One region of the Haloechinothrix sp. LS1_15 genome, then DNA from elsewhere that is predicted to be linked to it. Evidence: riboswitches for the same ligand, from Rfam matches in the RefSeq annotation. Region 1 holds a riboswitch; the other holds the start of a gene.
The links. Region 1 has a riboswitch for glycine ahead of gcvT (glycine cleavage system aminomethyltransferase GcvT). Riboswitches for the same ligand answer to the same signal wherever they lie in the genome.
Positions count from the first base shown of each region.

Region 2: it holds a riboswitch for glycine, as region 1 does, so the genes downstream of both, gcvP (aminomethyl-transferring glycine dehydrogenase) here and gcvT (glycine cleavage system aminomethyltransferase GcvT) in region 1, are expected to answer to the same signal.

Region 1 is NZ_WBXM01000001.1:444,083-458,911, reverse strand. It holds gene F8178_RS02195 (ABC transporter permease) at 1-181, opposite strand, end outside; gene F8178_RS02190 (ABC transporter substrate-binding protein) at 263-1,936, opposite strand; gene recR (recombination mediator RecR) at 2,168-2,764, opposite strand; gene F8178_RS02180 (YbaB/EbfC family nucleoid-associated protein) at 2,789-3,172, opposite strand; gene F8178_RS02175 (DNA polymerase III subunit gamma and tau) at 3,271-5,367, opposite strand; RNA gene ffs (signal recognition particle sRNA small type) at 5,425-5,519, opposite strand; gene lipA (lipoyl synthase) at 5,572-6,576, opposite strand; gene glyA (serine hydroxymethyltransferase) at 6,619-7,890, opposite strand; gene gcvT (glycine cleavage system aminomethyltransferase GcvT) at 7,979-9,076, opposite strand; glycine riboswitch at 9,317-9,412, opposite strand; gene F8178_RS02150 (SRPBCC family protein) at 9,554-10,255, opposite strand; gene F8178_RS02145 (xanthine dehydrogenase family protein subunit M) at 10,346-11,200, opposite strand; gene F8178_RS02140 (xanthine dehydrogenase family protein molybdopterin-binding subunit) at 11,197-13,575, opposite strand; gene F8178_RS02135 (2Fe-2S iron-sulfur cluster-binding protein) at 13,572-14,114, opposite strand; gene F8178_RS02130 (hypothetical protein) at 14,419-14,829, shown strand, end outside.
Region 2 is NZ_WBXM01000018.1:14,347-29,175, reverse strand. It holds gene gcvP (aminomethyl-transferring glycine dehydrogenase) at 1-2,794, opposite strand, end outside; glycine riboswitch at 2,966-3,064, opposite strand; gene F8178_RS19455 (MerR family transcriptional regulator) at 3,113-3,679, opposite strand; gene F8178_RS19450 (bifunctional nuclease family protein) at 3,912-4,385, opposite strand; gene F8178_RS19445 (MerR family transcriptional regulator) at 4,647-5,387, opposite strand; gene garA (glycogen accumulation regulator GarA) at 5,425-5,892, opposite strand; gene gcvH (glycine cleavage system protein GcvH) at 6,153-6,536, opposite strand; gene F8178_RS19430 (CDP-alcohol phosphatidyltransferase family protein) at 6,523-7,212, opposite strand; gene F8178_RS19425 (crotonase/enoyl-CoA hydratase family protein) at 7,330-8,172, opposite strand; gene F8178_RS19420 (alpha/beta fold hydrolase) at 8,271-9,164, shown strand; gene cobA (uroporphyrinogen-III C-methyltransferase) at 9,131-10,369, opposite strand; gene rpsR (30S ribosomal protein S18) at 10,439-10,690, opposite strand; gene rpsN (30S ribosomal protein S14) at 10,735-11,040, opposite strand; gene rpmG (50S ribosomal protein L33) at 11,040-11,204, opposite strand; gene rpmB (50S ribosomal protein L28) at 11,205-11,441, opposite strand; gene mrf (ribosome hibernation factor-recruiting GTPase MRF) at 11,575-12,822, shown strand; gene F8178_RS19385 (type B 50S ribosomal protein L31) at 12,849-13,109, shown strand; gene rpmF (50S ribosomal protein L32) at 13,112-13,276, shown strand; gene F8178_RS19375 (class I SAM-dependent methyltransferase) at 13,273-14,082, shown strand; gene F8178_RS19370 (GTP-binding protein) at 14,102-14,829, shown strand, end outside.

The DNA of each region.
Region 1 (14,829 bases):
TCGGCTCGTTCAGCCCGAGCGATTCCCGCAGTGCCTCCCGCTGCTCGGCGGTGGCGTCGTCCGGCAGCAGCGTGTTCTCCGGGCCGCCGGGCAGTAACCGCAGCCAGAAGAACAGCAGTATGGATAGCCCGAACAGCGCGGGAACCAGCTGGGCCAGTCGCTTGATGGTGTAGCGGAGCACGTTGGTTCTCGTGCCTTTCCACGCGTGCCCTGTCGGGGCGCGCCGCCTCGTTGGCCGCGGCGCACCCCGGCAGGGAGGGGGTTACTCCTCGACGAAACCGACGTCCTCGAACCTCTCCTGCGTCAGCGGGGACACGTCCATCGGCTCGACGTCGGGCGCGAACGCGATGGACGGCGGTGAGCTGGAGATCGGCAGGCCCGGCAGGAAGTCCATGATCAGCTCGTTGGCTTCGGCCAGCAGGCCGACCCGGTCATCGGGGTCAGGAGTGCGGTCGATCTCGCCGAGCAGATCGAAGATCTCCTCGTTGTGGAATCCCCACTCGTCGCTCGGCCGGTCGAACCAGGTGCCGAGGAAGTTGTAGCCCTCGTTGAAGTCGCCGGTCCAGCCGAGCAGGTACAGACTGCACTGGCCGCTGTTGGTCGCCGGGATGTACTGGTCCCATTCCATCGGCACCGGATCGATGGACAACCCCACCGACTCCAGGTCGCCTTCGATGATCTCGAAGATGTCGCGCACCGCGGGCATGTACGGACGGGAGGTGTCGGTGACGTAGCAGAAGTCGACCGTCAACCCGTCCACTCCGGCATCGGCGAGCATCTGCTCGGCGAGCTCGGGGTCGTAGTCGTAGGTGGTGACGTCTTCCGACCACCCGTCGACCGTTGGCGGCATGAACTGCGTGGCCACCTCGCCACCCTCTGGGAGGATGGTGTCCACGATCCGCTGCCGGTCGACGGCGTGCGCCAGCGCCTGCCGCACCTCGATGTCGGCGAACTCGGACGTGGTTTCCTGCTGGAACGCGAGGTACAGGATGTTGAACACGTCGCGTGTCGGAACCTGGAACCCGTTGTCTTCCAGCGGCGTGACGTCTCCCGGGGCGGCGAGGTCGTAGCCGTCGATGTCGCCGGCCTCCAGCGCCTGGCGTCGTGCCGTTTCCTCCGAGATCGTCTTGAAGATCAGCGTGCTGACCTGGGCGGGCTCGCCCCAGTAGTCGTCGAATCGCTCGAGGGTGAGCTCCTGCGCGCCGTGGTCCCAATCGCCGATGGCGAACGGGCCGGTTCCGGCCAACACGCCGGGACCCTGCGTGTAGTCGGGGAAGGGGGAGTCTGCGCTGGTGATCTCGTCGTCGCTGATCTCCTCCAGGCTGGCAGGGCTGACGATGCCGAAGGTGGCCATGCTGAACGCGCCAGGATAGTTCGCCGAGGGCTCGGCGACCTCGATCGTCACGGTCAACCCGTCGGCGCTGCACGACCGGTACTTCTCCCCGGTCTCCACGCCTTCCTCGTTCTCGGCGAAGCCGCCGAACATGTTCTGCCAGTAATACGTGAAGTTGGTGTCCTGGTATGCGCCGGAGAAGTTGTGCCACCGATCGAAGTTGGCGCAGACGGCCTCGCCGTCGAGCTCCTCCCCGTCGTGGAAGGTCACCCCTTCCCTGAGGTGGAAGGTCCACTCCAGACCATCGTCTGAGGACTCCCAGTCCTCGGCCAGCCCGCCAACGATCTCCTTACCGCCGGGTTCGTGGTCCAGCAGCGTGTCGTAGATCTGCCGGGTCACTCGGAAGGTCTCACCGTCGGTGGTGAAGATCGGATCGAGGGTCCGGGCGTCGGTCGGCACGCCGAACACGAACGGCTCGGTCTCACCCCGGTCGCCCCCGGCGGCATCACGCTCGGATTCGCAACCGGCCAGCGAAGCGGCCAGCGCACCGACCAGCCCGATCAGGGCCGTACGGCCCAGCCACGTTGCCCGCGTGTGGAGCATGTCTGCACCCCTTGTACGTCGAGTTCCCGTGCCGATCGGGCGCGGGGAACGTATTCATCGGCGCAGACACTAGCGCTAACCGTTCGTTCAGTTAACCACTTGAGGTCACGATCCGGCTACGGAGTGGCACAACCGTGCCGCTGTCCGGAATGGGCATACCATAGTCGGGTTGCGCGCGGGAATCCTGGATACTCGTAACTGGGAAGCAGGCAGGCCACCGCCCGCAACGCGCTACAGCGTGCGGCGGCCCGACAACGCGCGACCGAGCGTGAGCTCGTCGGCGAACTCCAGGTCCCCGCCCATCGGCAGCCCGGAGGCCAGGCGGGTGACCCGCAGCCCGGGGAAATCGCGCAGAACCCGCACGAGGTACGTCGCGGTGGCCTCCCCCTCGGTATTGGGGTCGGTGGCGATGATGACCTCGGTCACCTCGTCCGAGGAGATCCGCGCCAGGAGTTCCCGCATGCGGAGCTGATCAGGCCCGACACCGGAGAGCGGATCCAGCGCACCGCCGAGCACGTGGTAGCGGCCCTTGAACTCCCTGGTGCGCTCCACCGCGAGCACGTCCTTGGGTTCCTCTACCACGCAGATGACGCCGACTTCCCTGCGCTCGTCGCGGCAGATCCGGCACTGCTCACGTTCGGCGACATTGCCGCAGGTCTCGCAGAACTGCACGCCCTTGGCGACCTTGCCAAGCACGTCGGCGAGCCGGGTGATGTCGGCCGGATCCGAGCTGAGCAGGTGGAACGCGATTCGCTGCGCGCTCTTCGGCCCGACCCCGGGCAGCCTGCCCAGCTCGTCGATCAGGTCCTGGACGACGCCCTCGTACACTGTCCGCTCCGCTCTACCGGCGGATTACCTGGACGAACCAGGAAGGCCGGGATCGCCACCCGGCCCGGCGAGACCGCCCAGATCCATGCCGCCACCGAGGCCACCGGCCAGCGGCCCCAGCTTCTCCTCGGTAACCTTCTGCGCGGCCGACATGCCGTCCCGCACCGCGGCGACGACCAGGTCGGCGAGGGTCTCGGTGTCGTTCGGGTCAACCACGCTCGGATCGATGGTCAGGCTCTTGAGCTCCAGCCCGCCGGTGACCACGGCCTGCACCATGCCGCCACCCGATGAACCGGTCACCTCGGTCTCCGCGAGCTCGGCCTGCGCGTGCTGCAGCTGCTCCTGCATCTGCTGTGCCTGCTGCAGGATCTGCTGCATGTCCGGCATTCCACCGCCTGGCTGCACCATGATGACGCCTCGATTCTGTCGCCGTTGTCTCGCTTGCTCGCACGTCCGTCTGCCCTGCGTCCAGCCTAACGGCCGGTTCCCGAGCGGAGCCGCCCCGACTACTCCAGCGGCCGAGCCCCGAGGTGCTCGGACAGCAGCCGGTGCGCCGACGCGGCGGCACCGGCGGCACCGGCGGCACCACCGGTCCCGGCTGGGCCGCCTGGGCCACCTGGTTCGCCACCGTCTGCCTGCCCAGGGTCGACCTCCTCGGGTGGTTCCGGGGGCGGGGGGATGTCGTCCTCGGCCACCGGCATGTGATCACCAGCCGCTTCGGCGACCTGCCTCGGGGGGTGTCCTGGATTACCGGAAGGTGGTGCCTCCGACTGCCCGGGATCGCCCGCATCCGGAGCGTGGCCTCGCTCGCTGCCCGCCCCCGGCTGGGGTGCCTTGTCGGGCTGCGGTCCCTGGGACCGGCTGGGCTGCTGCGCGGGCCGTGGCTGCGCCGACGTTCGCTGCTTCCCACCACCCTGCGGTGCCGATCCGGCGTGTACGCAGCTGACCTGCCACTGGCCACCGAGCACCTGGTGCAGCGCCTCAGCGATGGCTTCGGCGTTGCGCGGCTCGGACAACCGGCGCGCCAGGGGTTCGGCCGTGTGCGAGAGCACGACCGAGCTCCCGTCGACGCTGTGCACCGTGGCGTTGGTCAACATCGCCTCGGTGCTCCTGCTGCTGGCGCGCACCGCGGCCAGCAGCTGCGACCAGATACCGCGCAGCGCTGCCGCATCGATGCTGCCAGGGGCGTTGCCCTGACCCGAGGGCGCAGGGGCAGCCTGCTCGCCCTCCCAGGCAGGCCGTTCCGGCTCCTCGGCGGGCTGTGCCGGTTCCGGTTCCGGCGCGGGTGGCTGCTCCTGTTCCGCCGCGGACCGCTGCAGGGAGGGCTCGGCCCGCACGGTCCTTTCGGCCTGCACATCCGCCTCTTCCCGCCCGTGCGGGGGCTGCCAGCGTGAGGCTTGCTCAGGCGGGGTTTGCTCGGCCGGGGCCGTGCTCGTCCCGGCGGCGATACGGCGTTCCAGCCGCTCCAGCCGCTGCAGCACGGCGCCCTCCTCGTCGGACGCCGCGGCTGGCAGCATCATGCGCGCGCAGAGCAACTCGAGCAGCAGCCGCGGAGCGGTCGCGCCGCGCATCTCGCGAAGGCCATTGTGGATGGTCTCGGCGTACCGGGTGAGGGTGGCTGGGCCGATGCGCTCGGCCTGTGCGGCCATTCTGGTCAGCTCCTCCTCGGGAGCCGCGACCAGTCCCTGCTCACCGGCATCGGGCACCGACCGCAGCAGCACCAGATCGCGCAACCGCAGCAGCAGGTCGGTCGCGAACCTCCTCGGGTCGTGCCCAGCCTCGGTGAGCCGCTCGACGGTACCGAACACGGCGGAGGCGTCCCCGGAAGCCAGACCATCGATCATCTCGTCGAGCAGCGAGGCGTCGGTGAACCCCAGCAGCGCGACGGCTCGCTCGTAGGTCACCCCATCCGGGCCCGCCCCGGCGAGCAGCTGGTCCATCACCGACTGCGCGTCACGTGCCGATCCACCGCCCGCACGGACCACCAGCGGGTACACCGCGGGCTCGACGGTGGCGCCCTCCTCGGCCACATTGCGTTCGAGCAGCTCGCGCATCGCGCCGGGCGGCACCAGTCGGAACGGGTAGTGGTGGGTCCGCGACCGGATGGTGGTCAGCACCTTGTCAGGTTCGGTCGTGGCGAAGATGAAGATCAGGTGCTCCGGCGGCTCCTCCACGATCTTGAGCAGGGCGTTGAAGCCCTGCGGGGTGACCATGTGCGCCTCATCGATCACGAACACCCGGTACCGTGACTCGGCGGGCGCGTAGAAAGCGCGGTCACGCAACTCCCGCGCGTCGTCCACACCACCGTGGCTGGCGGCGTCCAGCTCGATCACGTCGACGCTGCCCGCCCCCTCAGGGGCCAGGTTCACACAGGAATCACACTCACCACAGGGTTCGTCGGTCGGCCCGTTGGCGCAGTTCAGCGAGCGCGCCATGATGCGCGCCGACGATGTCTTGCCGCAACCACGGGGCCCGGAGAACAGATACGCGTGATTGATCCGCCCCGCGGCGAGCGCCGCCCGCAGCGGGACCGTCACGTGATCCTGTCCGACGACCTCCCCGAAAGTCGCCGGGCGGTACTTGCGGTATAGCGCGAGAGCCACGCCGCCAAGATACCGGCTCGCGTGCCGCCGGATACCGCGGCGGGGTGGAAGACAGCATAAGGAGGACCCCGCGCACCCGTCAGAGCCTGCTTATCCTTGCTGCCTTCCGGCCCTGGGGAGGTTCACAGGATGGACGCCGCGCGGGGCCCACTTTCCAGTCTAAACGCACCGACTACCCCGCCGCCCGGCGGGGCCGAGGCCCACCTACGACTGGCCGAGCAGGCTGCGGGCTTCCTGCGCGGCGGGACCGGCCGAGGCCAGGTGCCGCAGGTTCTCCGGCAGCGGCTCGCCCCGGTGGTGCTTGGTCTGGGCGTAGAGCTTGCCCGCGCGGTAGGACGAGCGCACCAACGGACCTGCCATGACGCCCGCGAAGCCGATCCGCTCCGCGGCCTCGGTGTGCTCGACGAACTCCTCGGGCTTGACCCACCGGTCCACCGGATGGTGCCGCGCCGAGGGGCGTAGGTACTGGGTGATCGTAACGATCTCGCAGCCCGCCTCGTACAGGTCCCGCAGCGCGGGCTCCACCTCGTCCGGCGTCTCGCCCATACCGAGGATCAGGTTCGACTTGGTCACCAGACCCGCCTCGCGGGCGGCGGTCAGTACCGACAGCGACCGGTCGTACCGGAAACCCGGCCGGATCGACCGGAAGATCCGTGGCACCGTCTCGGTGTTGTGCGCCAGCACCTCCGGCTCCGCGGAGAACACCTCCGCGAGCTGCTCCGGATTGGCGTTGAAGTCCGGGATCAGCAGCTCCACCCCGGTGCCCGGGTTGAGTTCGTGGATCTGTCGAACCGTCTCGGCGTACAGCCACGCCCCACCGTCGGCCAGATCGTCCCGGGCGACGCCGGTCACCGTGGAGTAGCGCAGCCCCATGGCCTGCACGCTCTCGGCGACGCGGCGTGGCTCCGTGGTGTCCAGCTCGGCGGGCTTGCCAGTGTCGATCTGGCAGAAATCGCACCGCCGGGTGCACTGGTCCCCGCCGATGAGGAAGGTGGCCTCCCTGTCTTCCCAACACTCGTAGATGTTGGGACAGCCTGCCTCCTCGCACACCGTATTCAGGCCCTCACGCCGCACCAGCCCCTTGAGTTCCTGGTACTCCGGGCCCATGCGCGCCCTGGTCTTGATCCACGAGGGTTTCCGCTCGATCGGCGTCTGGGCGTTGCGGACCTCGAGACGCAGCATCTTCCGGCCCTCAGGCGCGACACTCACGGTTGACAACCTCCAGGGACATAGCGGGGACCTGCCAGGGATCTACCTCAGGTCCGGGTACAGCGGGTGCTTCTTGGCCAGCAGCTCGACCCGCTCGGCAAGCGACTGTCGGATCGCGTCGTCGAAGTCACGGTGCAAAGCCGTGGCGATGATGTCGGACACCTCGGTGAAGTCTTCCTCACCGAAGCCCCGGGCCGCCAGGGCGGGGGTGCCGATCCGCAGCCCGGAGGTGACCATCGGCGGACGCGGGTCGAACGGCACCGCGTTGCGGTTGACGGTGATCCCGATCGAGTGCAGCCGGTCCTCGGCGTTCTTGCCGTCCAGCTCGGAGGCCACCAGGTCGACGAGCACGAGGTGGACGTCGGTACCGCCGGAGAGCACCTTGACGCCCGCCTCGGCGCAGTCCTTGGCCGACAGCCGCTCGGCGAGGATACGCGCGCCGTCGAGGACCCGCTGCTGGCGCTCCCGGAACTCCTCGCTGGCGGCGATCTTGAAGCCGACCGCCTTCGCCGCGATGACGTGCTCCAGCGGTCCACCCTGCTGGCCCGGGAACACCGTGGAATTGATCTTCTTGGCCAGGTCCTGCACGGAAAGGATGACGCCGCCTCGCGGGCCGCCGAGCGTCTTGTGAGTCGTGGTGGTCACCAGGTGGGCGTGCGGCACCGGGTTGGGGTGCAGTCCAGCGGCCACCAGACCGGCGAAGTGTGCCATGTCGACAAGCAGGTAGGCATCGATCTCATCGGCGATCCGGCGGAACTCGGCGAAGTCCAGCTGGCGCGGGTAGGCCGACCAGCCCGCGATGATCATCTTCGGGCGGTGTTCCCTGGCCAGCCGCGCGACCTCATCCATGTCGATGCGACCGGTCTCCTTCTCCACCTGGTAGGCCACCACGTTGTAGAGCCTGCCGGAGAAGTTGATTTTCATGCCGTGCGTGAGGTGACCACCGTGCGCCAGGTCGAGGCCCATGATCGTGTCACCCGGATCCAGTACCGCGGCCATGGCGGCGGCGTTGGCCTGCGCACCCGAGTGCGGCTGCACGTTGGCGTGCTCCGCGCCGAACAGCTCCTTCACCCGATCGATTGCCAGCTGCTCCACGACGTCGACGTGTTCGCAACCCCCGTAGTACCGCCTGCCGGGGTAGCCCTCCGCGTACTTGTTGGTCAGCACCGAACCCTGGGCCTCGAGCACCCCGACCGGCGCGAAGTTCTCCGAGGCGATCATCTCCAGCGTGGTCTGCTGGCGGGTCAGCTCGGCATCGATCGCCGCGGCGACCTCCGGGTCCACGGTGGCCAGCTGTGCATCAAACGAGTTCATGCTTGTCGACCTCTACTCCTCGATCGGTTCTGCGGTTGTTGACGGTTCTGCAGCCCTTTGGCCTGCGTGCGCCTGCGGCCTCCTGCGCTCACGATCGACGGTAGAAGGGCAGTGTGACAACCTCCACAGGCGCACTCTTGCCTCTGATATCGACCGCCAGCTCGGTTCCCGACTCGCTGTACTCGGTAGGGACGTAAGCCATGGCGATGGGGTAGCCGAGGGTGGGCGACAGCGCCCCGCTGGTCACTTCCCCGATCGAGGCCCCGCCGGACGGCTCGACCACGGCGTAGCCCGAGCGCGGCGCGCGCTTGCCGGTGCCGGTCAACCCGACAAGAACCTGCCGTGCCTCGGCCTCGGCGCGCGCGGCCAGCGCGTCGCGGCCCACGAAATCGCTGGGTTTGTCGAACTTCACCAACCGGCCGAGACCAGCGTCGAAGGGGGTGATGTACTCCGAGAGCTCGTTGCCGTACAGCGGCATGCCCGCCTCGAGGCGCAGCGTGTCCCGGCAGGCCAGCCCGGCCGGGAGTAGGCCGTGCTGCTGCCCGGCGTCGGTCAACGCACGCCACAGCGCGGGCGCCTCGCCAGGCGCGCAGTACAGCTCGAAGCCGTCCTCGCCGGTGTAGCCGGTGCGGGCGAGCAGGAGATCGGTGCCGGCGACCGTGGCGTCCATGCTCGCGTAGTACCGCAGCGAATCCAGGTCGGCGTCGCTGACCGCGCGAACGATCTCGGCGGCGGCGGGACCTTGGACCGCGAGCAGCGCGTACTCGGTGGAGCGTCCCGCGACCGCCACGTCGAACGAGGCGGCTCGCTCGGTCAGCGCCGTGGTGACCACCTCGGCGTTGGCGGCGTTGGCCACGACGAGGTAGCGGTCGTCGGCCAGCCGGTAGGTAACGAGGTCGTCGAGCACCCCGCCTGCCGTGTTGCACAGCATGCTGTAGCGGGCGCGCCCGACCTTCACGTTCGCCAGGTTACCGACGAACGCGTAGTCCAGCATGTCCGCCGCCTGCGGCCCGCGGACCTCGATCTCGGCCATGTGCGACAGGTCGAACAAGCCAGCGGCCTGCCGCACGGCGTGATGCTCGGCGAGCTCACTGCTGTAGCGCACGGGCATGGTCCAGCCAGCGAAATCGGTGAACGACGCACCCAGCTCGCTGTGCACCTCGTGCAAGGGGGAAGGGGTAGCCACGCCAGACCTCCTCAACGGGGCGATGACAAACGATGAGCCAGGTCGCGGACCAAGCTGAGACGGTTTCCGAGAATGCGCATAGGGAGCTCCCTTCAGTCCGTGCTGTGCGGAACTCCCCCTCTGTCATGAACCTGAGAGCTTCACCTGCGGCGCCGCTACCCGGCATGGCCGGTACGGATCACGCCGTCGAGGCTTGCACCGTGGGTGAGGCGCGCGACGCGCCTGCTTTCCAGAGTGGCCTGGCCCGAAGCGGTATCGGGTGCCTGAGAGTTTGGTGGGGAAACTTGCTCCTTCGGCGCCCCGCCTGATCGGCGAGAACTCTCCCGCTCCGGCTCGTACGGCCCTGGTATCCAGTTGTGGTCGATCACTAACTTACGCGCTCACCACAACGCAGTCCACCGCGATCCCGCCATTCGTTGGTTGGGACACACCCGGCCGCGCACGTCACGCGAGCGTGCCACCCCTGCGTGGCGCGTGTCACTCGCGCCGGGAACGCACGATCCAGGCGACCGCCAGCCCCACCGCGGCAGCCACCACGAGGACGGCCAGCGCCGGCAGCGCACGCTTGAGCACCGGGGTGCCGGCGACCTCCAGCAGGTTGATCGGCTCGGTCTCGTCCTGCCCGCCGCCCGCCTGCCCAGCGGCATGGGACGCGCCGGCGGCGCCACTGCCGACAGCGCCCGCGGCGCCGCCGTGTGAGCCGGTCGCGGTGCCGGGTCCCTCGGAGGCGCCGCCGAGGCGTTGCCCGAGGCAGTCCGCGAAGTCACCGAGCAACCTGCCGCCGACCTCGGAGATCATGCCGCGGCCGAACTGGGCGGGCCTGCCGGTGACGGTCAGATCGGTGGCGACGGTGCCCCTGGTCTCGCCGTCAACGTCACTGCCCTCGGTGAGGGTCACGGCGACCTCGGCCGAGGCGGTGCCCGCGCCACGGGTGTCCTTGCCGGAGGCTTTGATCACGAGCCGCCGTGCTGCCTCGTCTTTGTCCGTGAACGCACCCGTGCCCTTGTACTGCAGCGAGACCGGTCCCAGCTTGACCTTCATGGTCGCGCTGAACTCGTCACCGTCGACGCCGGTGAGCGTGGCCCCCGGCATGCACGGTGCCACCCGCTCTGGATCGAGCAGCGCCTGCCAAACCTCGTCGACCGGCGCGGGCACGGTGAACTCGTGGTCAAGCCGCACAGGCGGCCCTCCTTCCTGCGTGGGTGGGGGAGCTGAACGTGACATTCAGCGCTCTAGACGGCACGGACGTCACGTTCAGCTCCCCTCGAGTCAGCTACCTGCCGCCGCGCTGATCGCGCGGGAGGTGAGCACCTTGGCGAGGTGCCTGCGGTAGGCGACATCGGCATTGGCATCCGCCGTAGGGCTGGTGCCTTCCACCGCGTGCTCGGCGGCGTCCCTGATCGCCTCCGGAGTGGCCTCCCGCCCGACGAGTGCCTGCTCGACAGCGCGTGCCCGCACCGGAACCGAGGACATGTTCGTCAGCCCCACGCGGGCTTCGGCGATCATGTGGCCCTCGGTACGCACCGCGGCGGCCACCCCCACGATCGACCACGCCTGAGCGACGCGGTTGAACTTCTCGTAGTGGGCGTGCCAACCGGTGTACTTCGGTACCCGAACCTCGCACAGCAGTTCGTCGGCGGCCATCGCCGTGGTGAAGTAGTCCACGAAGAACTCCGCGGCCGGAATCGTCCGCCTGCCCCGCGGCCCAGCGACGACCATCTCAGCGTCCAGCGCCAGCACCGGTGCGGCCAGGTCACCTGCCGGGTCCGCGTGCGCCAGCGACCCGCCGAAGGTGCCGCGATGCCGCACCTGCGGGTCGGCCACCGTGTCAGTGGCCATCACGAGCAGCTTGGCGTGCTCGCCGATCAGCGGATCACGTTGCACCTCGTAGTGGGTGGTCATCGCCCCGATGACGAGCATGCCACCGTCTTCGCGGACACCACGCAGCTCGCTGATCCTGCCCAGATCGACCAGCTTGGCAGGCGCTGCCAGGCGCATCCGCAGCACCGGAAGCAGGCTGTGCCCGCCAGCCAGGATGGAGACTTCGTCGTCGGATTCGGCCAGGATCCGCACTGCCTCGTCGACCGTGGTCGGCGCCTCGTAGTCGAACGCTGCCGGGATCATCGCTCACCTCCGTGGATGGCCTGCCATACCCGCATCGGGGTGCACGGCATCTGGATGTCGGTAACACCCCTGTGTCGCACTGCGTCCACAATGGCGTTCACAACGGCCGGGGTGGAGGCGATGGTGCCCGCCTCACCGACCCCCTTGACGCCGAGCGGGTTGGTCGTTGCCGGTGTCTCGGTGCGGTCGGTGATAAACGACGGCAGGTCGGCCGCCGACGGCACCAGGTAATCCGCCAGCGTCCCGCTGGCCAGCGTTCCCGACTCGTCGTAGGTGGCTTCCTCGAACAGTGCCTGGGCGATACCCTGCGCCAGGCCGCCCTGAACCTGCCCCTCCACGATCATCGGGTTGACCACGTTGCCCACGTCGTCGACACAGACGTACGAGCGCAGCCGTACCCGGCCGGTCTCGGTGTCCACTTCGGCCGCGCACAGGTGGGTGCCGTGTGGGAAGGAGAAGTTCTCCGGGTCGAACGTCGCCTCCGAGTCCAGCGACGGCTCCACTCCCTCGGGCAGGTCGTGCGCGGCGAACACCGCCTGCGCCACTTCCTGGATGGTGGTGGCGGTGCCGGTGCCCCGCACGGTGAACCGACCGTCGGCGAACTCCACGTCGTCCTCGGCACATTCCATCATGTGCGCGGCGACCTTGCGTGCCTTGGCGATCACCTTGTCCGCCGCCTGCAGCACAGCCATGGCACCCACGGTCAACGACCGCGAACCGTACGTGTCCATACCTTTCGGCGAGGACTGGGTGTCCCCGTGCAGGATCTCGATGTGCTCGAACGGCACCCCGAGCCGATCGGCGACGATCTGGCTCCACGCCGTCTCGTGCCCCTGACCATGCGGGGAGCTGCCGGTGATCACCTCGACCTTGCCGGTGGGCAGCATCCGGATCGCGCCGTGCTCCCAGCCGCCCGCGCCGTAGGACAGCGAGCCGAGCACCCGGGAGGGCGCGAGCCCGCACATCTCGGTGTAAGTGGAGATACCGATGCCGAGCTGCACCGCGTCACCACGCCGCCGCCGCTCGGCCTGCTCGGCCCGCAGCGCGTCGTAGCCGAACAGCTCCTTGGCGCGCTCGGTGGCCGCCTCGTAGTTGCCCGAGTCGTAGGTAAGCGTGGATACCGTGGTGTACGGGAACTCGTCGTGGGCGATCCAGTTGCGCTCCCGCACCGCCATCGGATCCATGCCCAGCTCGGCGGCCAGCTCGTCCATCATCCGCTCGATCGCGAACGTGGCCTCCGGCCTGCCCGCGCCGCGGTAGGCGTCGGTCGGTGTCTTGTTGGTGAACACGTTGGTGCAGGAGAAGTGGTACGCCGGGATCTTGTAGATGGCGTTGAACATGAACGCGCCGAGGATCGGCACGCCGGGCGTGACCAGCCGAAGGTACGCGCCCATATCGGCGTACAGCTTCACCTTCAGACCGGTGACCGTGCCGTCCCGCCGCGCCGCGATGGTGAGGTGCTGGATCTGGTCACGGCCGTGATGCGCCGAGGTCAGCGACTCCGAACGCGATTCGGTGTACTTCACCGGCCTACCCAGCTTGCGCGCGATCAGGAACGTCATCACTTCCTCGGGCGTGACCTGGAGCTTGCCGCCGAAGCCGCCGCCGACATCGGGGGCGATGACCCGGACCTTGTGCTCGGGAACTCCGGTGGTCATCGCGAGCATCACGCGCAGGATGTGCGGCACCTGAGTGGCCGACCACATCGTGGTCTGCTCCCCGGTGGGGTCGACGACCACCGAGCGCGGCTCCATGAAAGCCGGGATGAGCCGCTGCTGGCGGAACGTCCGTTCCACGACCACCTCGGCGCCGGAGATCGCCTCGTCCGCGCTGCCGCCGGTTCCGGCGGCAGCCGAGTCGAACTCCCAGGTGGCACTGGCATTGCTGCCCAGGTCCGGGTGCACCAGGTCAGCCCCGTCGGCCAGCGCCTGCTCCATGTCAAGCACCACAGGAAGATCCTCGTAGTCGACCTCGATCGCTTCGAGCGCGTCGTAGGCCTCGGCCGCCGACCGTGCCACGACGGCGGCCACCGCTTCACCGGCGAAGTTCACCCCGTCGACAGCCATCGACGGCGCGTTCGGCGCCTTCATGTCCTCGGTGATCGGCCACGCGCACGGCAGGCTGCCCTGCTCGTCGGCGAGGTCGGCGCCGGTGACCACGGCTTCGACCCCGGACATCTCCCGCGCCGCGCTGGCGTCGATCCGCGCGATCCGTGCGTGCGCCATCGGGCTACGCAGGATCGCCATGTGCATCATTCCGGGGAGGGTGATGTTGTCGGTCCACCGGGTACGCCCGGTGATCAACCGCGCGTCCTCCTTACGGAGCCGCGCTTGCCCGACCTCACCTCCCATTCGAGAGTCGGCGGTCGCGGTCATGAGTGCCGTACCTCCGCCCGTGTCTCGCTGGTCATCGCGGTCTCGTCGGCCACCCGCTCGGCCTCGGGGCCCGCGCCGGGCCGCATCCGGTGCGCCGCGTCGCGCACCGCGCGCACGATGTTCTGGTATCCGGTGCAGCGGCAGAGGTTGCCTTCCAGGCCCTCGCGCACGGTCTCCTCGTCCGGGTCGCCGTTCTCGGCGAGCAGGTCGATCGACTGCATGATCATCCCCGGAGTACAGAAACCGCATTGCAGAGCGTGGTTGTCGTGGAATGCTTCCTGCACGGGATGCATCCGGCCATCACGGGCAAGCCCCTCGATCGTGGTGATCTCGCTGCCGTCCGCCTGAACGGCGAGCACCGAGCAGGACTTCACACTGTGCCCATCCATGTGGACGGTGCACGCACCGCAGTTGCTGGTGTCGCAACCGACGACGGTGCCGACCTTGCCGAGCCGCTCACGCAGGTACTGGACGAGCAACACCCGCGGCTCGACCTCGTCCGTGTACTGGGTTCCATCAACGGTGACGGTGATGCGCATGGGCCTCCAACTCCTTCACTCGGCAACGCCCGGCGGGCCGGATCGAGCTCGTCGGGTCGGAATCAGCAGGCCACCCAGATCGTGGCCGCCATCACACTACGAGGGTCCTCCCTCCGAGAGCCGCGTACAAGACCTACTGGCACGATTAACCGTTCGGGACTAATCAAGATCCCGGCCGCGCCACCCGACCACCCCGGGATGCCTGGCTCGCCCCGTTACCGGTCGGCTCCGGACCGTCACCCTGGGACGACGGATCTCGCGAAACGACTGCGCGGCCACCGGAGTGTGGACTAGATTGCGCGGTATGACCACTCCGCGAGACCCGCAGGATCCACAGGACCCCTGGAACCAGCAGCACCAACGGCCCGACCTGCCGCCTGCACCGCAGGCCAACCCCGGCGAGTACCAGGCTCTGCCGCGCCCGAAATCGGTGGACACCGCGTTCACGGCGTGGCTGGTTGGCGTGGCACTGGTGGTCGTCCAGACGCTGCTGACCCCCTTGGTGAGCGAGGACCTGATGGACGAGCTGGGGGCGCCGGAGGGATTCGCCATGGAAGGCGCCGCCGGGGCTGGCGAGACGGCCGGCCTGATCCTGACCCTGGTACTCGCGGCGATCTTCGCGGTGTTCGCCTACCTGATGCGCGGTGGCGCGAACTGGGCTCGCATCGTGCTCACCGTGCTTGGCGGCCTCGGGCTGCTGTTCGGGCTGTTCGGG
Region 2 (14,829 bases), on a different contig from region 1:
ACACCGCCTCCTCACGGGTGTACGGCCGGTCCCACTCGCCCGCGATGCACCGCGCCGTATGCGGGGCGTTGCGCAACGGGCTGTCGTCGAGCGGCCACTCACCCGAGGCCACCCGATCGATCTCGCCCCGAATGGCGATCATGGCTTCGCAGAATCGGTCCAGCTCCGCGAGGTCCTCGCTCTCGGTTGGCTCGACCATGAGCGTTCCGGCCACCGGGAACGACATGGTCGGCGCGTGCAGCCCGTAGTCGGCGAGCCGCTTGGCGACGTCGTCCACCGTGACACCGGTGTTCTTGCTGATGCCACGCAGATCCAGGATGCACTCGTGGGCGACCAACCCGTCGTTGCCCGAGTACAGCACCGGGTAGTACTCGTGCAGCCTGCGGGCGACGTAGTTCGCCGCGGCCACCGCGGTCAGCGTGGCCTTGGTCAGCCCTTCCCTGCCCATCATGCGGACATACGCCCACGAGATCGGCAGGATCGACGCGCTACCCCAGGGTGCGGCACTGATCGGGCCCACCCCGGTGGCGGGACCGGCCGTTGGCTGCAGCGGGTGGTTAGGCAGGAACGGCGCCAGGTGCGCGCGCACGCCGATCGGGCCGACGCCGGGTCCGCCACCGCCGTGCGGGATGCAGAAGGTTTTGTGCAGGTTCAGGTGGGACACGTCGGCACCGAACTTGCCGAAGCGTGCCAGCCCGATCAGTGCGTTCAGGTTGGCGCCGTCGACGTACACCTGGCCACCCGCGTCGTGCACGATGCCGCACACCTGCTGCACGGTGTCCTCGTACACCCCGTGGGTGGACGGGTAGGTGATCATGATCGCGGCGAGGTCGTCTCGGTGGTCCTCCGCGACCTTACGCAGGTGGTCCAGGTCGATGTTGCCCTGCTCGTCGCACTTGACCACGACCACGCGCATCCCAGCCATCACCGCGCTGGCGGCGTTCGTACCGTGCGCACTCGACGGGATGAGGCACACGTCCCTACCGGGCTCGCCACGCTCGCGGTGGTAAGCACGAATGGCCAGCAATCCGGCGAACTCGCCCTGACTACCGGCGTTCGGCTGCAGTGACACCGCGTCGTAGCCGGTGATCTGTGCCAGCCAGCGCTCCAGGTCCGCGATCACGCGCAGGATGCCCGCCGCGTCCTCGACCGGCGCGAACGGGTGCAACTCGGCGAACTCCGGCCATGTGATCGGTTCCATCTCGGCGGTGGCGTTGAGTTTCATCGTGCACGATCCCAGCGGGATCATGCTGCGATCGAGCGCCACATCCGCATCGGCCAGCCTGCGCAGGTAACGCAGCAGCGCCGTTTCCGAACGGTAGGTGGAAAACACCGGGTGGGTGAGGAACTCGCTGGTGCGTTCCAGCTCGCCGGGCAGCGCGTTGGCGGTTTCCGCGTCCAGCGTGTCCATGTCCGACACCGACAGGCCGAACGCCTTCCACACCAGCGACAGATGGTCGCGGGTGGTGGTCTCGTCGCAGGTGATGCCGACGTGGTCGTCGTCAACCTGCAGGAGGTTGATGCCGAGCCCCCGTGCCGCCTCGACGACCGAGGCCGCTCGACCGGGCACCTTGGCACGCACCGTGTCGAAGAACCGCTGGTGCACCACCTCTACGCCCGCCTCGGTCAGGCCCGCGGCCAGCACGGTGGACATCCGATGCACCCGCGTCGCGATGGCGCGCAGTCCTTCGGGGCCGTGGTACACGGCATAGGCCGAAGCGATCACCGCGAGCAGCACCTGCGCGGTGCAGATGTTGGAGGTGGCCTTCTCCCGCCGGATGTGTTGCTCGCGCGTCTGCAGCGCGAGCCGGTACGCCCGCGAGCCGTCAGCGTCCACGCTGACCCCCACCAGACGTCCCGGCAGGTGCCGCTCCAGGCCGTTGCGCACCGCCATGTACCCGGCGTGCGGCCCACCGAAGCCCATCGGTACCCCGAACCGCTGCGCCGAACCGACCACGACGTCGGCACCCATCTCCCCCGGCGCACGCAACAGCGTCAGCGCCAGCGGGTCCGCGGCGACGACTGTGGCGATCCCCAGCTCGGCCGCCTGGCCGATCACCGCCTCGTCGTTGCGGACCTGCCCGGAAGTCCCGGGGTAAGACAGCAGGACACCGAAGGCATCGTCCGCCCCGGCGGCCTCGAGACCGGCGGACACGTCGGCGAGCACGATCTCGATGCCGAGTGGCTCCGCCCGGGTCTCCAGCACCGCGATCGTCTGCGGGAGCGTGTCGGAATCGATGATGAACCGGTTCGAGCGAGCCTTGCTCGAACGCCGCACCAGGGTCATGGCCTCGGCAGCCGCGGTCGATTCGTCCAGCATCGAGGCGTTCGCGATCGGCAGACCGGTCAGGTCGGCGATCATCGTCTGGAAGTTCAGCAGTGCCTCGAGCCGCCCCTGGGAGATCTCCGGCTGGTACGGCGTGTACGCGGTGTACCAGGCGGGGTTCTCCAGGATATTGCGGCGGATCACCGGCGGAGTGATCGTCCCGTGATAGCCGAGACCGATCATCTGGGTGTTGAGCCGGTTCCGGCCCGCCAGCCCGCGCAGCTCGGCGAGCGCCTGCGCCTCGGTGGCAGGTAGCGGGAGATCCAGTGAATCCGCGGCCGCCTCGCTATCCAGGATCGACTCCGGGACGGCGCGCCGGGTGAGCTCATCGAGCGACCCGACACCGATCACCTCGAGCATGCGCTCGAGCTCCTCGCGGCCGGGTCCGATGTGCCGCTCGGCGAACGGTGTGCCGTGCTCGAGCGCCGACAACGAGATCGGCTGCTGGGGATGACGCTCTGTAGCCATGCATTGCCTCCGGGGATCGGGTTCGCGGCACGGGTGCACTACCTTGCTGCGGCCCTCCCCACTGTCTATGCCCGTCCCACGGGCGCCTGAGAGGTTCACCCGGCGTACCGGGCTTGCACCTTCGGCGGGGTCGACGGGCGGTGCCCGCTATGACCCTCTTTCCAGCGGCAACTCGCACTCGCGGTCCTGGTGCCTGAGAGGTTCCGGGGAGGAGTTGCTCCTTCGGCGCCGGGCGGCGACACGTCGCCCGAACTCTCCCGCGAGGCTACAAGCGTCTGCGGCCTTCCACTCTATCGTGTCCGACAGACGCCCCGTCGTTCAACCGGTACGGCGCGCTTGTCGTCGTTGTGACAGCTCGTCCGGCACCGGGCTCTTGACCTCGCCGCCGTCAGCGCGCTCGGCGGGGAACTCGTGAATCGTACCGGAAATCTCCTGCATGGCCCCGCTGACGGCGATCCCGAAGACACCCTGACCACCCTGCAGCAGGTCCACGATCTCCTCGGGAGAGGTGCACTCGTATACCGTGGTGCCGTCTGAGAACAATGTCACGCGCGCGAGATCGCGCACACCGCGTTCGCGAAGGTGTTCGACCGCGAGCCGGATGTTCTGCAGCGAGATGCCGGTGTCCAGCAGCCGCTTGATGATCTTGAGGACGAGGATGTCCTTGAACGAGTACAGCCGCTGGGACCCGGAGCCGTGCGCGGTGCGGATGCTGGGACCGATCAGTCCGGTCCGAGCCCAGTAGTCGAGTTGGCGGTACGTGATGCCGGCGATCTGGCAGGCGGCGGCACCCCGGTAGCCGACGAGCTCGTCCGGCAGGGATTCGTCCGGGAACAGCTCGCCCTGCTCGTTCCCCGCCCCGTGGCTAGGCCTCTCCTCGACCACGAATACCTCCCCTCGCCCGGCCCGAAGTGGCCGACGAACGAGACCGCCACCCCCGAGGACGAGGCGGGCGGCACCGAATCACACGCACGCGATTCACCTGCTTGCAGAGTATGCCCGCGGGCGAGGACGGTCAACGGGACGCGCGGTTCAACCTCAAGTTCATGTTGAGCCGCACCGGGGATTTCGGGGACCGGAACTGTGCTCGACAAGCTCGGCAGGCACCTGCTGTTCGTCAGGTGTCGGCGCCGCGGAAGTCCTCCGGTGACACCGAGTCGAGGAACTCCCGGAACTTCTCGACCTCGTCCTCCTGCTCGTCCGGGATGAGCAGACCTGCCTCGTCGAGCACCGACTCGGCCGCGTGGATCGGCACTCCCGCACGCAGCGCCAGTGCCACCGAGTCGCTGGGCCGGGCCGACACGCGCACGTCACCGTGGAACACCAGCTCGGCGAAGAAGGTGCCCTCCTTCAGGTCCGTGATCACTACCTGTTCGAGCTGCTTCCCGAGGGCCCCGATGACTTCCTTGAGCAGGTCGTGAGTGAGTGGGCGAGCCGGACGCACCCCCTGCTGCTCCAGCGCGATCGCGGTGGCCTCCACCGACCCGATCCAGATCGGCAGGTAACGCTCCCCCTCGCTCTCGCGCAGCAACAAGATCGGTTGATTATTGGGCAGTTCGACCCGAACACCCACGACGTGCATCTCGCTCATCGGGCCTCGCCTCCCTGTGTCGTGCGCCGGCCGAAGCTCCTATCGCGCGCTTGCCGCACCGCTACCGTCGACGCTACTCGCCATAGCGCCACTAGGCACAGCGTAAGCGCCAAACTCTCCGACATGAAGGGTTCCACCCGGCACGAAACCGCCTGTGTCCTGTTCGATGCTCGATTGTGCCACCGTTGACCGGGATACGGGTGACGGGCACACCGGCCTCGGCGGGACCGTGTCGTACTGAACTTCTGGGCTCCGGTACTTCTAGGCTCCGGTTACCTTCTTGATCCCCGACTTGACCAGCAAGGTGTGCAGCGTGACCGACAGCGCGGCGAGCTCACGTACCACCTCGTCGGCACGTGCCCGCGCCTCGGTGTCCCGGTGCCGCGACACCGGCGTGACAACTTGCTCGAGCAACCCTACCTCGCGATCGGCCGACGAACGGAACGCCCGCAGGTGACGAGGCTCGATCCCGTAGCCCGTCAACGACCTCACCGTCCGCGCGATATGCACGGCGTCCTGGTCGTAGAAACCCGCCATCCCCGGTGTGATCAGACCGTACCGCTCAAGTTCGGCCAGCATCCCCTCATCGATACCCGCCTCCGACAGCAGCTCCTCCTTGGTGAGCCGGACTTCCCTCGGCGAGGCGAAGTCGTCCGCCGTCGGTACCCCGTCACCCTCACCGGGTAGCGAAGCCAGTTGCCGGGGCAGGCGAGGTGTCGGAGTCGACGGTTCCAGGCCACGGTCGATCGCGTCGAGCTGCTCCCTGATGACCCGCAACGGAAGGTAGTGATCCCGCTGGGCGGCGAGCACGAACCGCAACCGCTCCACATCAGCCCCGCTGAACTGCCGGTATCCAGCAGCCGTTCGTGCGGGGCGGACCAGCCCTTCCGACTCAAGGAACCGGATCTTGGAGATCGTGACGTCGGGGAACTCCGGACGCAGCTGGGCCAGAACGGCCCCGATGCTGAGCCCGTCGCGTGCCTGGCCCCCGGCAGCCGTCACGGCTTCCTCCTCCCGCAAGCTCGTCCGCGCTCGGCCGTCACTGACCGGTGTGCCCTCCCGCCGACGCGGCCGTGAGGAACACCAGCCGGAACTTGCCGATCTGCACCTCGTCGCCACCGGCGAGGACGGCCTGGTCGACGGGCTCGCGGTTGACGTAGGTGCCGTTGAGGCTGCCCACGTCGATGACCACGAACTCACCGCCCTCGCGACGGAACTCCGCGTGCCTACGCGAAACCGTGACGTCGTCCAGGAAGATGTCGCTGTCGGGGTGGCGACCGGCGCTGGTGGTGTCCCTGTCGAGCAGGAATCGGGAACCGGCGTTCGGACCGCGCTTGACCACCAGCAGCGCTGCTCCGGCCGGGAGCGCCTCGACTCCCGCGGCCGACGCCTCCTCTTGGGCAGGCTGTTCCTGCCCCTCGGCTTCCGACAGGAAGTCGGCCCGGAAGACGGACGTCCTTTCCGGAGACTGCTCCGGGGGAACGCCGGGGCCGTCGTTCGTACTCACCTGAGGTCTCCTTACACGGTGGTGTCGTCGTGCCTTGCCTCTAGCTTGCCTCGACGGTGCCAGCGGGCCTGCGCGCACCGGACCACGACGGCGCCCGCCGTGGTGTCAGCGCCCGAGCCCGTGGCGCCCGTTTCTCCTCGGGTTCCTGCCAACCTACCGCGTTCGCCTCCATCGTGTGACCGAGACTCCCTGATCGAGTCCGGCCGGTCGGCGAGTACGCAGTGGTTACCCCGGGTGCGCCCCGGGAGAAACCCCCGGGGTCACTCCGAGATCAGTTGCGCGTAGGAGTCGGCGTTGAGCAGGCCGTCGATGCTCGACTGGTCGCTGGGGGTGATCTCGATCAGCCATCCCGTGCCGTACGGATCCTCGTTGATCAGGTCGGGAGAGTCCGAGACCGCCTCGTTGATCGCGGTCACCTCGCCAGCCACCGGCGCGAACAGTTCCGAGACACTCTTGGTCGATTCGACCTCGCCGAACACCTCGCCCGAGCTGAGGGTCTTGCCGACCTCCGGCAGGTCCACGAAGACCACGTCACCGAGCTGCTGCTGGGCGTACTCGGTGATGCCCACGCGTACGACTCCCGAGTCGCGCGTTTCCACCCACTCGTGCTCTTCGGTGTAGTGCAGTTCCTCAGGAACGGACACGTCTCGTTCCCCTTTCTCTTCTCGTTGTGTTCGGCCTGCGTGGCTGCGCCAGTCTCCCACCCCCGCCCGTGGCGCCACGGCGCGCCTGCCGGACCGCGAGGATCGTCTGGAGCACGTACAACACGCCCGACCAGACGTAGAGCACGCCACCCCACATCATGAGCGCGTACGCGACGGGGCGCGCGATCTCCGCGACCACCGAATCTCCCTGGATCAGCAGCAGCAGCGGGAAAGCGTACATCAGCACGAACGTCGCGCCCTTGCCAATGTAGCTGACCCCGGGGAACTGGTAGCCGCGGCTCCTGATCACCAACACCGAAACCGCCACCACGATCTCGCGGCCGACCAGTACCGCGATCACCCACCACGGCAGGATCTCGCGGTACAGGAACGCCAATAGGGTGGCCAGGATATAGAGCCGGTCGGCGGCCGGGTCGAGCAGCTCCCCGAGCCTGCTGGTCTGGTTCAGCCACCGCGCCAGCTTGCCGTCCAGCCAGTCGCTGAAGCCCGCGAACGCCAACACGACGATCGCCAGCTCGTCGTGCCGAGGGCCCAGCAACAGCCAGAGGAACACCGGGACCAGCCCCAGGCGCACGACCGAGAGCGCGTTGGGGACGGTGATCGCCTGGCGAAGCAGGGACGACGCTGCCTGCCCCGTTCCGGGGGACGTGCTCACGCGATCACCATACGATCGTCGACGCCCCCCGGAGAATAGCCGCCCGTGTGATATCGCACGCCCCTGTGGCGAGCGCGATACACGGTGGTGAGCCTCACCGCCGCCGCGGCGGACCGGCTACTCGCCACGGAACTCGGGCGGCCGGCGTTCCAGGAAGGCCTGCACCGCCTCGGCCAGGTCGTTACTCGGCAAGAACGCCGCGTTCCACGCGGACACGTAGCGCAGCCCCGCCGCCACCTGGGACGCGGAGTTTGCGCCGAGTACTTCCTTGGTCCCCTGGACCACCAGTGGCGGGTTCGCCGCGATGTCGGCCGCCAACTCCCTCGCGGCCTCCAGCATCGCGGCCTGATCGGGGTAGACGTCGTTGACCAGGCCGATCCGCTCGGCACGCGCAGCATCGATGTCCTTGCCGGTGAAAGCGAGCTCGCGCGCGTGGCCCTCCCCCACGATGGCCGACAGCCGTTGCAGGGTGCCCAGATCAGCCACGATCGCCACCTTGACTTCCCGCACGCTGAACCGGGCGTCGGCGGAGGCGAGACGCACATCGGTGGCGGTGATCACGTCGATGCCGCCACCGATACACCAGCCGGACACCGCGGCGATCACCGGTTTGCGCGTCTCCGCGATCGCGTTGACCGCGCCCTGCATCCGCCGGATCTCGTCGAGCAGCTGGGTTCGCGGTCCGGCCAGCGCGTCACCGGCGAGGTACGCCGACCACTGGGGCATGATCGCCTGCAAGTCGAGGCCGTAGGAGAAATGTTCACCACTTCCGGTGAGCACGATGGCCCTGACCTCGGGGTCTTCGCCGAGCGCGGTGAACACCTGCGGGAGCTCGCGCCAGAAGTCGGGGCCCATGGCGTTGCCCTTGCCGGGCCCGAGCATGGTGACCTCGGCGACATGCCCGGTCCGCTCCACCCGCAGCGCGACGAGTTCGTCCAGGTTCTCGATCATGTCGACCATCCTCGCGCATCCGGCTACCGGTCGACCAACCCCGTACCATACGTGCGGGCGGAGCAACCGCTATCGGCCAGCGGAGTGGCACGAGAGTGGAGTCGAGCATGCAGGCACTCATCAGTGCGACGGCACCGGAGCGGCCACGACCGGCCAGCCCGGCGGTCGGCGGCCCTTTCGAGCTCGCCGGATCCTTCTATCACGACGGATTCCGGTTGGCCTATACGGAGTACGGCGCGGGTGAATCGCTGGTAGTTCTCACGCACGGCCTGCTGATGAGCCGCAGGATGCACAAGCCGCTCGCCGAGGATCTCGCGGGGCGTGGTTTCCGTGTGGTCACCCTTGACCTGCTCGGGCACGGTGATTCCGACCGCCCTGCGGAATCCTGGCGGTACTCGATGACCACCTACGCGGGCCAGGTACTGGCGCTGCTCGACCATCTCGGCGCGGGCACCGCCGTGGTCGGTGGCACGTCGCTCGGCGCCAACGTGGCGTTGGAGGTCGCGGTGCGGGCGCCGGACCGGTTGCGTGGCCTGGTGGTCGAGATGCCCGTACTGGACAACGCGGTATTCGCGGGCCTGCTGGCGTTTCCCCCGCTACTGTTCGCCGCCCGGTTCACCCCCGCGGTCGTGCGCGCCGTGGCGGGAGTGGCGTCCCTGGTGCCGCACGGCAACCAGTGGGTCGACGTCATCACCGATACGCTCAGCCAGCGACCGGAACCGATGGCGGCGGTGCTGCACGGTCTGATGTTCGGCAGGTTGGCACCGCCGCGCGGCCTACGCCGCGAGATCGCACCACCCACCCTGGTCATCGGGCACGCTGGCGATCCAGTCCATCCCTTCGGCGATGCCGACACGCTGGCTCGTGACATCCCAGCCGCCGAGTTCGTCCAAGCCCGCAGCCCGGTGGAGTTGCGCCTCGATCCGGGCAGGCTCACCGACACGATCGTGAACTTCATCGCCCGGTGCTACTCGGGCGCCGCCTCGCGCATGCCGGTGTAGAGGCCGGCCACCGGCCCGATCACGACGACCGCGGGCGGCCGGATCCCCTCGGCGGCGATGTCATCGGCGACGGCCTTCAGCGTCGAGCGAAGCACCCGCTCGCGGCGGGTGCCGCCCTCCTGCACCACCGCCACGGGGGTGTCATCCGGCCTGCCGCCCGACAGCAGGGCGTCGGCGAACAGCCGGATCCGCTCCACCCCCATCATCAGCACGATCGTGCCCCGCAACCGGGCGAGCGCGTCCCAGTCCGTCAGCGACTGTTCGTCCAAGGGAGCGACGTGGCCGGATACGACCACCACCTCGTGGGCCACCCCGCGGTGAGTCACCGGCACGTCGGCGAAAGCGGGCGCGGAGAACGCGCTGGTGATGCCCGGAACCGTCGAGACAGGCACGCCAGCCTGCGCGCAGGCCAGTATCTCCTCGAAACCCCTGCCGAACACGTACGGGTCGCCGCCCTTGAGGCGCACGACGAACTTGCCCTCCCTCGCCCGCTCGATCAGCGTGGAGTTGATCACATCCTGGCTGGCGGCCCTGCCGTACGGGATCTTGGCCGCATCCATGACCTCGACGTGCGGTGGGAGGTCGTCCAGCAGCTCACGCGGGGCGAGCCGGTCGGCGATCACGACATCGGCGCGGGCGAGCAACTTGCGCCCCGCGACCGTGATCAGCTCCGGGTCACCGGGTCCGCCACCCACGAGCGCGACCGAGCCACGTTCCCCGGTGGGCGCTGGCTCACCCGTATCGGGGATCTTCCCCTCGCGCAACGCCTCGATGACGGCGTCCCGCACCGCGGCCGACCGCAACGGCTCGCCACCGGAGAGCACACCGACCAGCAGGCCGTTGATATCACCGGTGGCGGGCGTCACCGCGCTGCCCCGCTCCCCCGCGTCCGCCCGTACGCAGAACACCCTGGCTTCCTCCGCGTCGGCGCACACCGCCGCATTGATCTCCCCAGCGTCGGTGCACGCCAGCGCGTACCACGCTCCGTCGAGATCACCACGGATGTAGCGGCGCCGGTGCCAGGTGAGCTCCCCTGCCTCGGCCATGGCACTGACCGCAGGCGTGGTCTCGGGTGCGATGAGCTCGACCCTGGCGCCGGCACCGATCAACCGCGGAAGCCGCCGCTGAGCGACCGTTCCCCCGCCGACGACCACGACCCGTCGGCCGGTCAGGTCGAGGCCGGCCAGGTAATGATGCTCTGCCATGCCTTCCAGCATGCAGCGTGAGCCACCGCACGGCACGGCCAGGGTGCCTGGCTGGTCAGGCCCGCGCGCTCACCCCGAGCCGCGTGTGCGGGCCGCCGGGTACGGCAGCAGCGCCATCTCCCTGGCATTCTTGATCGCCGTTGCCACCTGCCGCTGCTGCTGCGGCGTCAACCCGGTGACCCGGCGTGCCCGGATCTTGCCGCGATCGGAGATGAAGGTCCGAAGCAGCTCCACATCCTTCCAGTCCACCCGCGTGATCCCCCGCTGGTGCAGCACGTTGCGCTTGCGCCTGACCGGCCTCCGTGCCGGGTTCGTTGCCATCCTCGCCTCGCTTCCCGTTCTCGTCGCTGTCCCGTGCCCGCGGCTCACCAGCTGGACTTGTGCACCCCGGGCAGCTCGCCCCGGTGGGCCATCTCCCGCAGCCGGATGCGGGACAACCCGAACTTGCGGAGGTGGCCGCGCGGCCTGCCGTCCACCGCGTCACGGCGGCGCAGCCGGGTGGGGCTGGCATCCCGCGGCATCCGCTGCAACTCCGAGACGGCAGCGGCGGTGGCCTCCGGGCTCGACCAGGGCGAGGAGATGATCGCCTTGAGTTCCCTGCGCCGCTCGGCATGGCGGGCTACGATCTCCGCACGCCGGTTGTTGGCGGCGATCTTCGACTTCTTGGCCATCAGCGCTCCTCCTTGAAATCCACGTGCCTGCGCACCACCGGGTCGTACTTGCGAAGAACCATGCGATCCGGGTCGTTGCGCCGGTTCTTGCGGGTCACGTAGGTGACACCGGTGCCAGCCGTGGAACGCAACTTGATCACCGGGCGTACCTCGTTGCGCGCCATCTACACCCTCACTCCCTCGGCGCGGAGCTGAGCCACCACGGCCTCGATCCCGCGTTTGTCGATCGTCTTGATGCCCTTCGCCGACACCCGCAGCCGGATCCACCTGCCCTCGCTGGGCAACCAGTAACGGCGCGACTGGATGTTCGGATCCCAGCGTCGCGAGGTGCGCTTGTGCGAGTGCGAGACCCGCTTGCCGTACCCGGGCTTACGCCCGGTGACTTGACACACGGACGACACGGCCTCCCCTTTCTTGCAATCGACTATCGTTTTCAATAGTGTACATGCCGTGCCGGGTGAGCGATGGGACATCCCGTCACGCCCTTGCCCCAGGCCGCAAGATCTCCGCCGAAGAAGCTCGAAGAAGGATGTCGTGTCCGAACAGATCCGTATCCCCGTGATCCTGATCTCCGGGGCCGCGCCGGATGCCAACGCGCGGCTCGCCGACGCGTTCCGCGTCATGCCCCGTACCGCCGTGATCCATCACAGTCTGCGGGACGTGGACCAGGGAGTCGTCCGCAGAACGCTCCAGCTCGGCTCGCGGGACCGGCTCAGCGTCCTCGAGCTCGCCCACGGTTGCGTGTCGTGCACCCTCCGAGAGGACCTCCTCACACTGCTGTACACGCTCTCGGCCAGGCCGGACGTGTCCCGCATCGTGGTGCGGCTCGACGAGGGAATCGAGCCGGAGCCGGTCTGCTACGCGATCGAGCACGTGCTGGTCAATGACCACCCGGTCAGCGAGCGCGTGTGGATCGAGGGAGTGCTGTCGACCGTGGAGCTGTCCAGCTGGTTGGCCGACGCCACCGGTGACGAGCTACTCGCCGACCGGCACCTCGGGGCAGGCCCCGACGACGAGCGCACGCTGGCGCAAGTGCTGACCGCGCAGGCGGAGTTCGCCGACGTGCTGGTGCAGACCGGCCGGGCACCCGACGCGTGGACCGCGGTCCGTACCGGTGCGGTACTCGATCGCCTCGCTCCCGGCGTGCCCCGCATCGCGCTCGACGGGCTCGACGGCGCGGCGGCGGCCGCCGCAGTGCCCCGCGACGCCCGCCGGGGTGAGCTGGCGGACATGCACGGCCCGGTACTCCGTGGGCAACCACCGCTGGACAGCGATTCCGGCGTGGCCACCGTTCTGTTCACCGATCCCCGCCCGTTCCATCCCGAGCGGTTGCACGAGGCCATCGACGTGCTCCTCGACGGGGTGGTGCGCACGCGAGGCCGAGCGTGGGTCGCCAGCCAACCCGATGTGGCGCTGTGGGTGGAATCGGCGGGTGGTGGCCTCGGCGTCGGCCACGCGGGCGGCTGGATCGCCGCCGAGGACGGCCCCGGGTGGGACGAGGTCGGCGCCGAACGCCGAGCCATGGCCTCGCTGCGCTGGCATCCCCGGTTCGGTGATCGCGCACAGGAGTTGGTGATCATCACCCACCGCGCGGCGCCGGAGGAGATCACCGACGCGCTGACCGGTGCGTTGCTCACCGACGACGAGATCGCCGCCGGCCCCGAGGTCTGGGCGAGCTACCCGGATCCCTTCGGCAGCTGGCACACCGACCCCTGCGAGGACGTCGAGGTCGGCGACAGCCACTCCGAGGCCCAGCAAGGACACCGGCACGAGGAGCCGTGACTACCGCACCAACGGAGGCAGACACGATGAAACCCGGCATTCATCCCGACTACCACCCCGTCGTCTTCCAGGACTCCTCGACGGGCGACGCGTTCCTGACCCGCTCCACGGCCACGTCGGATCGCACGATCACCTGGCACGACGGCAACACCTACCCGCTCATCATCGTCGACGTCAGCGCTGCCTCGCACCCGTTCTGGACCGGTGCTGGCCGTATCGTCGACACCGCGGGACAGGTCGAGAAGTTCCGGCGCCGCTACGGCGCCCGTTCCTCGAAGGAGGACTGATCATGGCGGTGCCGAAGCGCAAGAAGTCGCGGGCCAACACCCGGACGCGGCGGTCGCAGTGGAAAGCCGAAGCTCCGGAGCTGGTGCCCATCACCGTGGACGGCGAGCGCAAGCTCGTTCCCCGCAGGCTGGTGCGCTACTTCCACACCATCGGGCGCGAGCAGTGACACCGCGCGACGTCGGTGCGGTGTTCGACGCGGCAGGTGAGGAATTCGCCGTCTGGTCACCCCGGTTGTGGCGACCACTCGGCGAGATCGCCGTCGCCGTCGGCAGGCCGCGCCCCGGCGAACGCGTGCTCGACGCGTGTTGTGGTTCGGGAGCCTCCGCCCTTCCCGCGGCGCGCGCGGTCGGCGCCCACGGCACCGTGGACGCCGTCGACGTCGCGGAGAAGCTGCTCCAGCAGGGACGCCTCGCTGCGAGCCAGGAGGGCGCGCAGCACCTCCGCTTCGTCAACGCCGATGTCACCGCGTGGCACGGTGACCAGCCGTACGACCTCGTGCAGTGCTGCTACGGCGTGTTCTTCTTCCCCGACACCGACGCAGGCACGCGCCACCTGATCTCCCTGCTCCGACCGGGCGGCAGGCTGGTGGTGACCAGCTGGCTCGCAGGCGGCATGGCCCGCATCGTGCCGGTCGCGCGCGAGGCCATCGCCGCGGTTCGCCCCGATGTCGCCGCCGAGTTCGACCGGCCGAACGCCAGCGAGCGCATCGACACCGAGGCCAAGCTCCGACACTGGCTGGCCGATCTTGGGCTGGGGAACATCACCGTGGACACAGCCGTCTACCGGCAGCCGCTGCACCCCGACGACGCCTGGAGCTTCCTGCGCGGTGCCGCGCTGCGTGGCCTTCTTGAGCGGCTGGATCAAGGCGAGCTCGATGCCGTGGCCCGCCGCTTCCGCCAGGAACTGCACCGCGCAGGGATGCACGAACTCGACGCCAGCTCGATCATCGCCGTCGGCCACAGTGACCGGTAGCCGAGATCGCAGGAGGATTATGACCACCGCCCCTTGGGCACCTGTCGGCACCCGGCAGCAAGCCCGGCACCGGCTGCCCGTCACCGTGCTGTCGGGATTCCTCGGCGCGGGGAAGACCACGATGCTCAACCACGTCTTGCACAACCGCGAGGGTCTCCGGGTCGCGGTGATCGTCAACGACATGAGCGAGATCAATATCGACGCCTCGCTGGTCGCAGGCGGTGCGAGCCTCTCGCGGACCGAGGAGCGGCTCGTCGAGATGACCAACGGCTGTATCTGCTGCACGTTGCGCGACGACCTGCTGGAGGAGGTCGACCGGTTGTGCCGCGCGGGCCGGTTCGACTACCTGCTGATCGAGTCCAGCGGCATCTCCGAGCCCATGCCGGTGGCGGCGACCTTCTCCTTCACCGCTGAGGACGGAACACCCCTGCTGGCACGCGCCGCGCTGGACACCATGGTTACGGTGATCGACGCGGTCAACTTCGGCACCGAGCTCGAGCACGGTGACGCTCTCGCAGAGCGCGCCCTCGATCAGTACCCAGGCGACGAACGCACCATCAGCCACCTGCTCATCGACCAGGTCGAGTTCGCGGACGTACTGGTGGTGAACAAATCCGACCTCGTCGATGCAGACACCCTCGCCCGGCTACGGGCGATGCTGCGCAGGCTCAACCCGGCCGCGACGGTGCTCAGCACCGAGTACGGCAGGATCGACCCGGAAACGATCCTAGGCACCGGCCTGTTCGA